3 regions of the Cytobacillus sp. QJM3NY_8 genome follow, and region 3 is predicted to be linked to each of the others. Evidence: predicted binding sites of a transcription regulator. Region 3 holds the regulator's gene; each other region holds the start of a gene.

Region 1 (3,280 bases), 1.6 Mb from region 3:
TTTATACCTTTCAGAAAATGATCAGGTATTCATGCGTATTGAACTTCTTCCGAATGATGCAGATTGGAACATGATCGAAGAAAACACAAAAGCACAATTAGGAGCTGTTAGCGAAAATGTGCAGACAGCTGATGCTCCTTCAGATGATTTTTACAAAGATGCTAATGTTATGAAGGCTGAAGGAAACGGCGAGAAGGTTTCAGCCTATCTAGTGAAAAACGAAGATCTTTCACTGAAGCTTACCCTATTCAATAAGGAAGAAGCTGATCATGAAGAGGCTTTCCTTCAGATGGCGAAAACCATTATGAAAGAGGAGTCGCAAAAATAATGGAGTGAATAAGAGATCCGTGCAAAACGGATCTCTTTATTTAGCTTTTTTAAGCTTTCTTGCCTTTACTTCCATTATCAAATGGTTTCATCCACAGAAGAATAATAAATGTCAAACTTACATATCCGAAAACCGGATATAAATAGGAAAGCAAGGTTCCGTAATTGATCAAACTGATAAAGTAACAAACTATAAAGATAAAGCCCACAATTATAATACTCGGCACGGAAATATATTTTTTTACCTGCCTCTCGATCCCAAACACATTCCCAATAACAGAAGTGAAAATTTCACCATAGATGACAAAAACAAATATCCAATAGAAAGATGATGCCAATGTCTTCACAATTGCGGCCATTGGGATATCATAAGCCTGCAGATTTGGGAGCATCATCAGTGTCAAATGGCTGGAAAGCAGGATAAGAGTCAGTGCGGCTCCACCAAGGTATCCACCCCACTTTATTGTCCGATCATCATTTATTTCTGAAGCCACAGGCACTAAGACTGCTTGTGCTAATGTCAAATTCAGAGCCGTATATGAAAACGGAGCCACAACTGCTTTCCATCCATCTTCAGCATATGGGATAAATAGAACCTGATCTGCAAAACTAGGAAGCTTCATGCTTATGAACAATAAAATAAAGCTAAATGCAATCATCATTGGAACAACAAACGTATTCACAGCGAATAATCCGCGAATGCCCACTATCATTGTGATAATCGTTAACCCTATCGTTATGAGCAACCCTGCAGTTTTGCTGATGCCGATCTGTTCTTCAAACACTGCACCAGCTCCCGACAGCATGACGGCGCAAACGCCCAGCAGCATAAACAGCATCAATATATTAATGGCAGAACCAAAAAATCTTCCAAATAAATATTCATTCAATTCCTGATATGATGCAGCCTTTATTCGTGCAGAGATTCTCATTAATTTGGAACCGAGAAAAATAAAGATATAGCCGCTCATTATAATCCCAATTAATCCGATAAAACCAAATCGGGAAAAAAACTCCACAATCTCTCTGCCAGTGGCAAAGCCCGCTCCCACCACGGTTCCCACATAAACGGCAGCGATCTGGAAAGCTGCCCCCCAATTTGTCTTCACTTAATCTCCTCCTTCCTTTCCAATATATGTAGGCTAGTACAAACAAAGACGAGCTTTTTTGCATTATGGCTAAACTTCAGTTTTGGTTAAAAATAACAATACAAATCACTTGAAAGTCAAAGAAGGTCAAATTATAATGTGGATATTAGGTCAAATATAGTCAAAGTCAGACCAAACTATTAATGGAGGGATGCAAAATGCTTTGTCAAAAATGTCAAACAAAACAAGCAAATGTACAATTAAGACTGAATGTGAATGGAAATGAGCGTAATCTACACCTATGCCATAACTGTTATGAAAAGCAAAATAGCCTTACTTCCTTTGGGCCTGCTTTGAGCGGTTTTTCAGGTTTTGGCCAAATGCCATTAGAGGATTTCTTCAAGAAAATGGCTGCATCCCAAGGGAATGAAAACTATGCTCTAAACGAAGCACCGGGATACAGTCATGGCAACGGCGGTTTTATAGATCAATTCGGACAAAATCTTACACAGCTTGCCAAAGCTGGTTTAATCGACCCAGTCATCGGACGGGACGATGAAGTATATCGTGTGATTGAAATATTAAATAGAAGAAGCAAAAATAATCCGGTCTTAATCGGTGAACCAGGAGTAGGAAAAACAGCTATTGCCGAAGGGCTAGCCATTAAGATTGCCGAGGGAAATGCACCAAAGAAACTTCAAAATAAAGAAGTCTATTTGCTTGATGTGGCGTCTCTGGTTGCAAACACAGGCATCCGCGGCCAATTCGAGGAACGCATGAAGCAGCTGATCTCTGAGCTTCAGTCACGGAAGAACATTATTCTCTTTATAGATGAAATTCATCTTCTTGTCGGAGCAGGATCAGCTGAGGGGTCAATGGATGCAGGCAATATTCTGAAGCCAGCCCTTGCAAGAGGAGAGCTTCAAGTGGTCGGAGCAACCACTTTGAAAGAATACCGCCAAATTGAAAAAGATCCTGCACTAGAACGCAGATTCCAGCCTGTACATGTAGATGAGCCGACACCTGATGAGGCAATTAATATCCTGTTTGGACTGAAACAAAAATATGAAGACTATCATGATGTTTCTTTTACAGAAGATGCCATCAAGGCATGTGTGCAGCTGTCAAGCCGCTATATTCAGGATCGGTTCCTGCCTGACAAAGCCATTGATTTAATGGATGAAGCAGGTTCTAAAATGAATCTTCAATCAGGATATATACCTGCAGATGATATTGAAAATCAGCTGAAAGAAATCAGCAGGCAGAAAGAACTTGTATTAAATGAAGAAAAATATGAAGAGGCTGCAAAACTCCGTGAAAAGGAACTAAAACTCCAGCAGGCACTAAACGGGGACAACAAGGCAGAACGGCCAGTTATTGACGTTAGCCATATTCAGGAGATTATCGAAAAGAAAACCGGGATTCCTGTCGGCAAATTAGCAGAAGATGAACAGGAAAAAATGCAGAACCTTGAGGAAAGCCTTGCTGAAAAAGTAATCGGACAGGCGGAAGCCGTGCAAAAAGTTTCAAAGGCAATTCGCCGAAGCCGTGCAGGACTTAAATCAAAGGACCGCCCAATTGGATCATTTCTATTTGTCGGGCCAACTGGGGTCGGAAAGACTGAGTTAACCAAAACACTTGCCCAAGAGCTATTCGGCTCAAAAGAAAGCATGATAAGGCTTGATATGAGTGAATATATGGAAAAACACAGCGTATCAAAAATTATCGGTTCCCCTCCAGGATATGTGGGTCATGAAGAAGCCGGACAGCTTACTGAGAAGGTGCGCAGAAACCCGTACAGCATCATTCTGCTTGATGAGATAGAAAAAGCACATCCGGATGTACAGCACATGTTCCTTCAAATA
Region 2 (3,280 bases), 690 kb from region 3:
CACTTACAGAAAAGGAGCTTCCATCCCACTTAATTATCACGTCCGGTGTTATATATGCCGATTTCTCGCTTTGGAAGGATGAAGCCGGCCTAGGATTCAAGGTCTGCACAAGGTCGAATACCTCCTGAATCTCTTTTAGCCCCACACCAAGCTGCTTGGAAATCTCTTTCCATTTCTTCTCCGCAAAAAAGGTAAAGTATTCAGCTAAAATAATTTCAGCGAGTTCATTTCTCTCTGGCAATCTCTTAATCTGCAGGGAAAGGCACTCCTGGAGATTCCTCGCGCCAACACCAGCAGGCTCGAGTTCCTGCAATTCTTCAAGCATCTGTTCCATATTTTCAAGAGGCATCTGGAGCGCCTTGGCAGCTGTCTGCAAATCCGCTCGCAAGTAACCGTTTTCATCAAGGCTCTCAATAAGATGCTCAATTACTTTTTGTTCGTCCTTGTTTAATTTCAAATGAAGCTGCGACTTCAAATATTCATCCAGCTTCATCGTCTTTCCGCAGCCAATCTGCTCAATCCAATTTATTTTATCTTTTTCGACTTTTATTCTCGTCGGTTTGACACGGTCATAACGGGGATCCATCGTCTGGACTTGACCGGACTCTACTTTTAAAAGGGGATTTTCAAGCGCCTTGCTTTCCAAAAAAGCAGAAAGCTCCTGTGTGCTGTATTGCAGAAGGGCAATCGCCTGCGTCAGCTCCTGTGTCATTGTTAATTTCATTGTCTGCTGCTGCCATAACCCAGCTTTCAAATTCATCGTACATTCCCCCTGTCCCCATTTTACAATATTCCAGGTAAATGTTGTATGGAAATATCTTGGCAAATGCCAATCGCACGGGCACTTTACCATCTTTCTGAATACTTCACAATATGCATGGAAGAGGGAAGAATATTCATTTTTTATGGTGAAAACTGTGGATTTTAAGGATTTTTTTGAAATTCAGGCTTAAGTTTAGGAAGTTTTTTAGATTTATGTGCGGATAGAGGAATTTTATTTGCGTATAGGGCCAATTTACTTGCGGATAAATTTTTTTGTGTGCGCATAGGCTGGATTTATTTGCGGATAGCGTAAAAAGTAAAAACTCCCTGTCCATATCAGACAAGGAGTTTTGGCAGCGCCCTCGGCAGGAATCGAACCCACATCTTAAGAACCGGAATCTCACGTGCTATCCGTTGCACCACGAGGGCAGATATTTTAACAGGTGGCTGACCAAGCGCTCAGCCGCTACGATAACTAATTATATGATAAGTTTATTCACTTTGCAAGCCTCCTTTTAGTTTAAAAATTGGAACAATGGGTATCATGGAATGAGATAGCACAGCACAGAAAAAAGTGTCGAACGAATCAAGCACAAATTCTATGCGATTTGTTTGACCTTAATTGACCATCAGTGTATCATGATAATACATAGGAGTTAAAAAATTTTCTTTACTTGGAAGAACATGCTTGTTCATCTTGTGTGTTGACCTTATCTTGAAGGAGGAATTGGAAAATGAACTTAATCCCTACAGTTATTGAACAAACAAACCGCGGGGAGCGCGCTTATGATATTTACTCCCGCCTTTTAAAAGACCGCATCATTATGCTGGGAAGCGCAATCGATGACAATGTGGCAAACTCAATTGTTGCCCAGCTTTTATTCCTTGAAGCAGAAAATCCTGAAAAAGACATTTCCATTTACATTAATAGCCCGGGCGGTAGCATTACAGCTGGTATGGCTATTTATGATACGATGCAATTTATCAAGCCAAAGGTACAAACGATCTGTATCGGTATGGCAGCATCCATGGGTGCGTTCCTTCTTGCTGCTGGTGAGAAAGGCAAGCGTTTTGCCCTTCCAAACAGTGAAGTCATGATTCATCAGCCGCTAGGCGGAGCTCAGGGACAGGCGACTGAAATTGAAATCGCTGCAAAGCGCATTCTTTTCCTTCGCGAAAAATTAAACACAATTCTTTCAGAGCGCACTGGACAGCCGCTTGAAGTCATTGCGAGAGACACTGACCGCGATAACTTTATGACAGCTGAAAGAGCTCTTGAATACGGTTTGGTTGACCAAATCATTACCAGAAACTCTTTGGATGAGAAGAAAGATAAATAATAAGCATAAAAAAACAACTCGCATCTTCCCGATGCGAGTTGTTTTAGTTTTCCTTTTGAATATAGTTCGCAAGTGCCTCAAGAGCTTCGTTTTCGTCGTTCCCTTCAGCCTTGAGGGTAATGACCGATCCTGAGCTTACTGCCAGACTCATCAGCCCCATTATGCTTTTGGCATTTACCTTCTTTCCGTCCTTCTCCAGAAAAATATCGGATGAGAACCGATTGGCCTCCTGTACGAACAATGCCGCCGGACGTGCCTGTAATCCTGTTTTCAGCTTAACTTCAACCTGTTTTTCCGCCATTGTATATCTCCTCCCTGCTGATCCCTCTATCAGTGAGCATCTATAGTGTCGCCTGCCCGGAGTTTCTCAGCGATTTCATCTATTTTTCTTAATCTGTGATTAATACCCGATTTACTGATATTTCCGCCTGAGACCATTTCCCCAAGCTCTTTTAAAGTGACATCCTGGTAAGCTACACGCAATTCGGCAATTTCCCGCAGTTTGTCAGGAAGAACCTGAAGTCCGACAGTTTGATCGATGAACCGGATATTTTCCACCTGGCGCAAAGCAGCTCCAATTGTTTTGTTTAAGTTCGCTGTTTCACAATTTACGAGCCGGTTGACCGAGTTTCGCATATCGCGGACAATCCGGATGTCTTCAAACCGGAGCAGAGCTGCGTGTGCACCGATAATATTTAGGAACTCCGTTATTTTTTCGGCTTCCTTTAAATACGTGATATAGCCTTTTTTCCGTTCAAGCGTTTTGCTGTTCAGCCCGAACGTATTCATCAATTCACACAGGGAGTCATTATGCTCCTTGTAAAGTGAAAAGATCTCCAAATGATAGGAGGAGGTCTCCGGATTATTTACCGATCCCCCGGCAAGGAATGCACCGCGCAGATAAGAACGCTTACAGCATTTCTTTTTTATGAGCTCATTGGAAATATCGTGTGTAAATACGAATCCCTCGCTTAAAATTTTCAGATCATCAAGAATCATGCTGGCCTGTTCCGTTAGCCTGACAATATAAACATTGTTCTTTTTCAGCCGCATTTTTTTCCGGACCAGGAGCTCGACCTGAACGTTGTAATTCCTTTTAATCAGAGTGTAAATCCTTCTTGCAATTGCTGCATTCTCCGTCTGTATATCCACAATCAATTTCCGGCTGGAAAAAGAAA
Region 3 (3,280 bases):
AACGATCTGGGCACTGTCTCAACGAGAGACTCGGTGAAATTATAGTACCTGTGAAGATGCAGGTTACCCGCGACAGGACGGAAAGACCCCGTGGAGCTTTACTGTAGCCTGATATTGAATTTTGGTACAGCTTGTACAGGATAGGTAGGAGCCTGAGAAGCCGGAGCGCCAGCTTCGGTGGAGGCGTCGGTGGGATACTACCCTGGCTGTATTGAAATTCTAACCCGCGCCCCTTATCGGGGCGGGAGACAGTGTCAGGTGGGCAGTTTGACTGGGGCGGTCGCCTCCTAAAAAGTAACGGAGGCGCCCAAAGGTTCCCTCAGAATGGTTGGAAATCATTCGCAGAGTGTAAAGGCACAAGGGAGCTTGACTGCGAGACCTACAAGTCGAGCAGGGACGAAAGTCGGGCTTAGTGATCCGGTGGTTCCGCATGGAAGGGCCATCGCTCAACGGATAAAAGCTACCCCGGGGATAACAGGCTTATCTCCCCCAAGAGTCCACATCGACGGGGAGGTTTGGCACCTCGATGTCGGCTCATCGCATCCTGGGGCTGTAGTCGGTCCCAAGGGTTGGGCTGTTCGCCCATTAAAGCGGTACGCGAGCTGGGTTCAGAACGTCGTGAGACAGTTCGGTCCCTATCCGTCGTGGGCGCAGGAAATTTGAGAGGAGCTGTCCTTAGTACGAGAGGACCGGGATGGACGCACCGCTGGTGTACCAGTTGTCTTGCCAAAGGCATCGCTGGGTAGCTATGTGCGGAAGGGATAAGTGCTGAAAGCATCTAAGCATGAAGCCCCCCTCGAGATGAGATTTCCCATAGCGTCAAGCTAGTAAGATCCCTGAAAGATGATCAGGTTGATAGGTCAGAGGTGGAAGCGTGGCGACATGTGGAGCTGACTGATACTAATCGATCGAGGACTTAACCAAGTCATTGGTGAATACTCGGCAAATGCTTCTTCATGCATTATCTAGTTTTGAGGGAACGAAGTTTCTTCAATTACATAGTCCGGTGGCGATAGCGAGAAGGTCACACCCGTTCCCATACCGAACACGGAAGTTAAGCTTCTCAGCGCCGATGGTAGTTGGGGGCTGTCCCCCTGTGAGAGTAGGACGCTGCCGGGCATATGAAAGAGCACCTGATGGGTGCTCTTTTTTGTATGTCTGGAGATTTATTGAATACAAATTTCTTATTTGGACTCTGCTTTTTAGTGGGAAATTGAGCTAAATGTGAGTTTACTTCATAAAGCTCAATTCATGCTAGATAAAAGTATCGCTAACTGCATCGCAGCTTCATAGAATCCAGAATCAGGGCATTCAGCAGGTTCATTCAGCCATTCTGCAGGATTCCATCTCTCTATTCCGACCGAACATCAAGCCAGGACAGCTAACCATATCATCTGTCCATCTGGCAATCAAGCGCAAAACACTTCCCAGCCTCCAAAAAAACTTCTCCCATCCAAGCACAAACCCGCCCAATCAAAAATATATTGTTATCGACATTAACTTCCATTTTCAGGTTTGGGAAGTCAAAAAATGGGGGAAAATTATTAATACCCGCCAATTGCAAGAAATTACATAAATCATGTATAATTAATGTCAAATATAGTCAAAGTCAGATAGGGGGAGGCCTGGTGAGGAATATATCCGACATAATTGAAAATTATCTAAAACAGGTTTTAGAGAAGAGCGAAAGGGAAATCGTGGAAATTAAAAGAAGTGAAATTGCTGATAAGTTCCAGTGTGTTCCTTCTCAGATCAATTATGTGATCAACACCCGTTTCACGATTGAGAAAGGCTATGCAGTAGAAAGTAAGCGGGGAGGCGGGGGCTTCATCCGGATTATGAAAGTCCAGTCCTATGACCATGCTGATTTAATTGACCAGTTAATATCATTGGTTCAAAGCAGGATTGCCCAGAGCAGTGCAGAGAATGTCATTTACCGTCTGGTAGAAGAAGAGATTATAACACATAGGGAAGCTAAAATAATGCTTAGTGTTATAGACCGCTCTGTTCTGTATATTGATCTTCCATTCAGGGATGAGCTGAGGGCAAGAATGCTTAAGGCAATGTTAACCACTTTGAAATATAAATAGTAGTGAGCTGGAGAGGTGACGTCATGATTTGTCAGGAATGTAACCAAAGGCCGGCCACGCTGCATTTTACAAAGGTTGTAAATGGCGAGAAAGCAGAGTTTCATCTTTGCGAGAAATGCGCACAGGAAAAAGGTGAAATGTTTATGCTGGGCAGCGGGTCTGGTTTTTCAATAAATAACTTGCTTGCTGGTCTTCTGAATATTCAGCCTGCCTTTCAGGAATCGGGCCAGGACGCTTTTCAGCAGGAGAAAGTCCTGCAGTGTGAACAATGTTCCCTCACCTTTCAGCAGTTTATTAAAGTAGGCCGCTTTGGATGCGCCAACTGCTATGAGACCTTTAAAGATCAATTGAACCCTATTCTTAGAAGGCTACACAGCGGGAATTTCTCACACAGCGGAAAAATTCCTGCGCGAATCGGGGGAACCATTCACTTGCGAAGGAATATTGATGATTTAAAAAACAATTTAAAAGAAATGATTGCCAAAGAAGAGTTTGAAAGAGCGGCAGAATTGAGGGACGAAATAAGGAAATTGGAAAAGCAGCTCAATGCCGATCAAAAGGGAGGGGAGTAAGCTTGTCGCTGGAACGTTTCATGAATCAAGCTATTAGCTCCTGGATGAGTGCGGAAGGTCCTGATTCCGATATTGTATTAAGTTCACGAATCAGGCTTGCCCGCAATATAAAGCAATATAAATTCCCCACTTTATTTTCAAATGAAGAAGCAGAAGCAGTCATTGAAAAAATAAAGGCGAGGGTGGAGCATTCTTCTTTTTCGAAACTTGGGGAAATGGAGCTTTTATTAATGGATCGCCTTCAGCCTCTTCAAAAAAGAGTGCTGATGGAAAAGCATCTGATCAGTCCCCATCTTGCTGAGAATTCAACTTATGGTGCCTGCCTTCTTTCTGAAAATGAAGAAGTCAGCATCATGATTAATGAAGAAGACCATATAAGGATTCAATGCCTGTTTCCGGGGTTTCAGCTTTCTGAAGCCTTAAGTATGGCGAATGAAATTGATGATTGGCTGGAGGAAGAAGCCGATTATGCATTTGATGAAAATATTGGCTTTTTAACAAGCTGTCCCACAAATGTAGGTACAGGGCTCAGGGCATCGGTTATGATGCATTTGCCGGGCCTCGTTCTCACACAGCAAATGAACCGGATTATTCCGGCAATTAACCAGCTTGGTTTAG

What was found. The regulator CtsR, encoded in region 3, represses protease genes until heat stress. The targets are predictions, from matches to a motif close to ATGGTCAATAAAGGTCAAACA.
Region 1: AC0VZ9_RS08865 (ATP-dependent Clp protease ATP-binding subunit) is a predicted target of CtsR. The motif match lies at 1,549-1,569, and genes of this name have one in related genera.
Region 2: clpP (ATP-dependent Clp endopeptidase proteolytic subunit ClpP) is a predicted target of CtsR. The motif match lies at 1,372-1,392, and genes of this name have one in related genera.

Annotation. Positions count from the first base shown of each region.
Region 1 covers NZ_CM149681.1:1,690,660-1,693,939, reverse strand. The annotation lists gene AC0VZ9_RS08875 (hypothetical protein) at 1-328, shown strand, start outside; gene AC0VZ9_RS08870 (YkvI family membrane protein) at 378-1,436, opposite strand; gene AC0VZ9_RS08865 (ATP-dependent Clp protease ATP-binding subunit) at 1,634-3,280, shown strand, end outside.
Region 2 covers NZ_CM149681.1:4,714,277-4,717,556, forward strand. The annotation lists gene rpoN (RNA polymerase factor sigma-54) at 1-760, opposite strand, end outside; tRNA gene AC0VZ9_RS24200 (tRNA-Arg) at 1,120-1,191, opposite strand; gene clpP (ATP-dependent Clp endopeptidase proteolytic subunit ClpP) at 1,497-2,102, shown strand; gene AC0VZ9_RS24210 (HPr family phosphocarrier protein) at 2,146-2,403, opposite strand; gene whiA (DNA-binding protein WhiA) at 2,433-3,280, opposite strand, start outside.
Region 3 covers NZ_CM149681.1:106,616-109,895, forward strand. The annotation lists rRNA gene AC0VZ9_RS00545 (23S ribosomal RNA) at 1-924, shown strand, start outside; rRNA gene rrf (5S ribosomal RNA) at 1,003-1,119, shown strand; gene AC0VZ9_RS00555 (CtsR family transcriptional regulator) at 1,629-2,090, shown strand; gene AC0VZ9_RS00560 (UvrB/UvrC motif-containing protein) at 2,114-2,662, shown strand; gene AC0VZ9_RS00565 (protein arginine kinase) at 2,665-3,280, shown strand, end outside.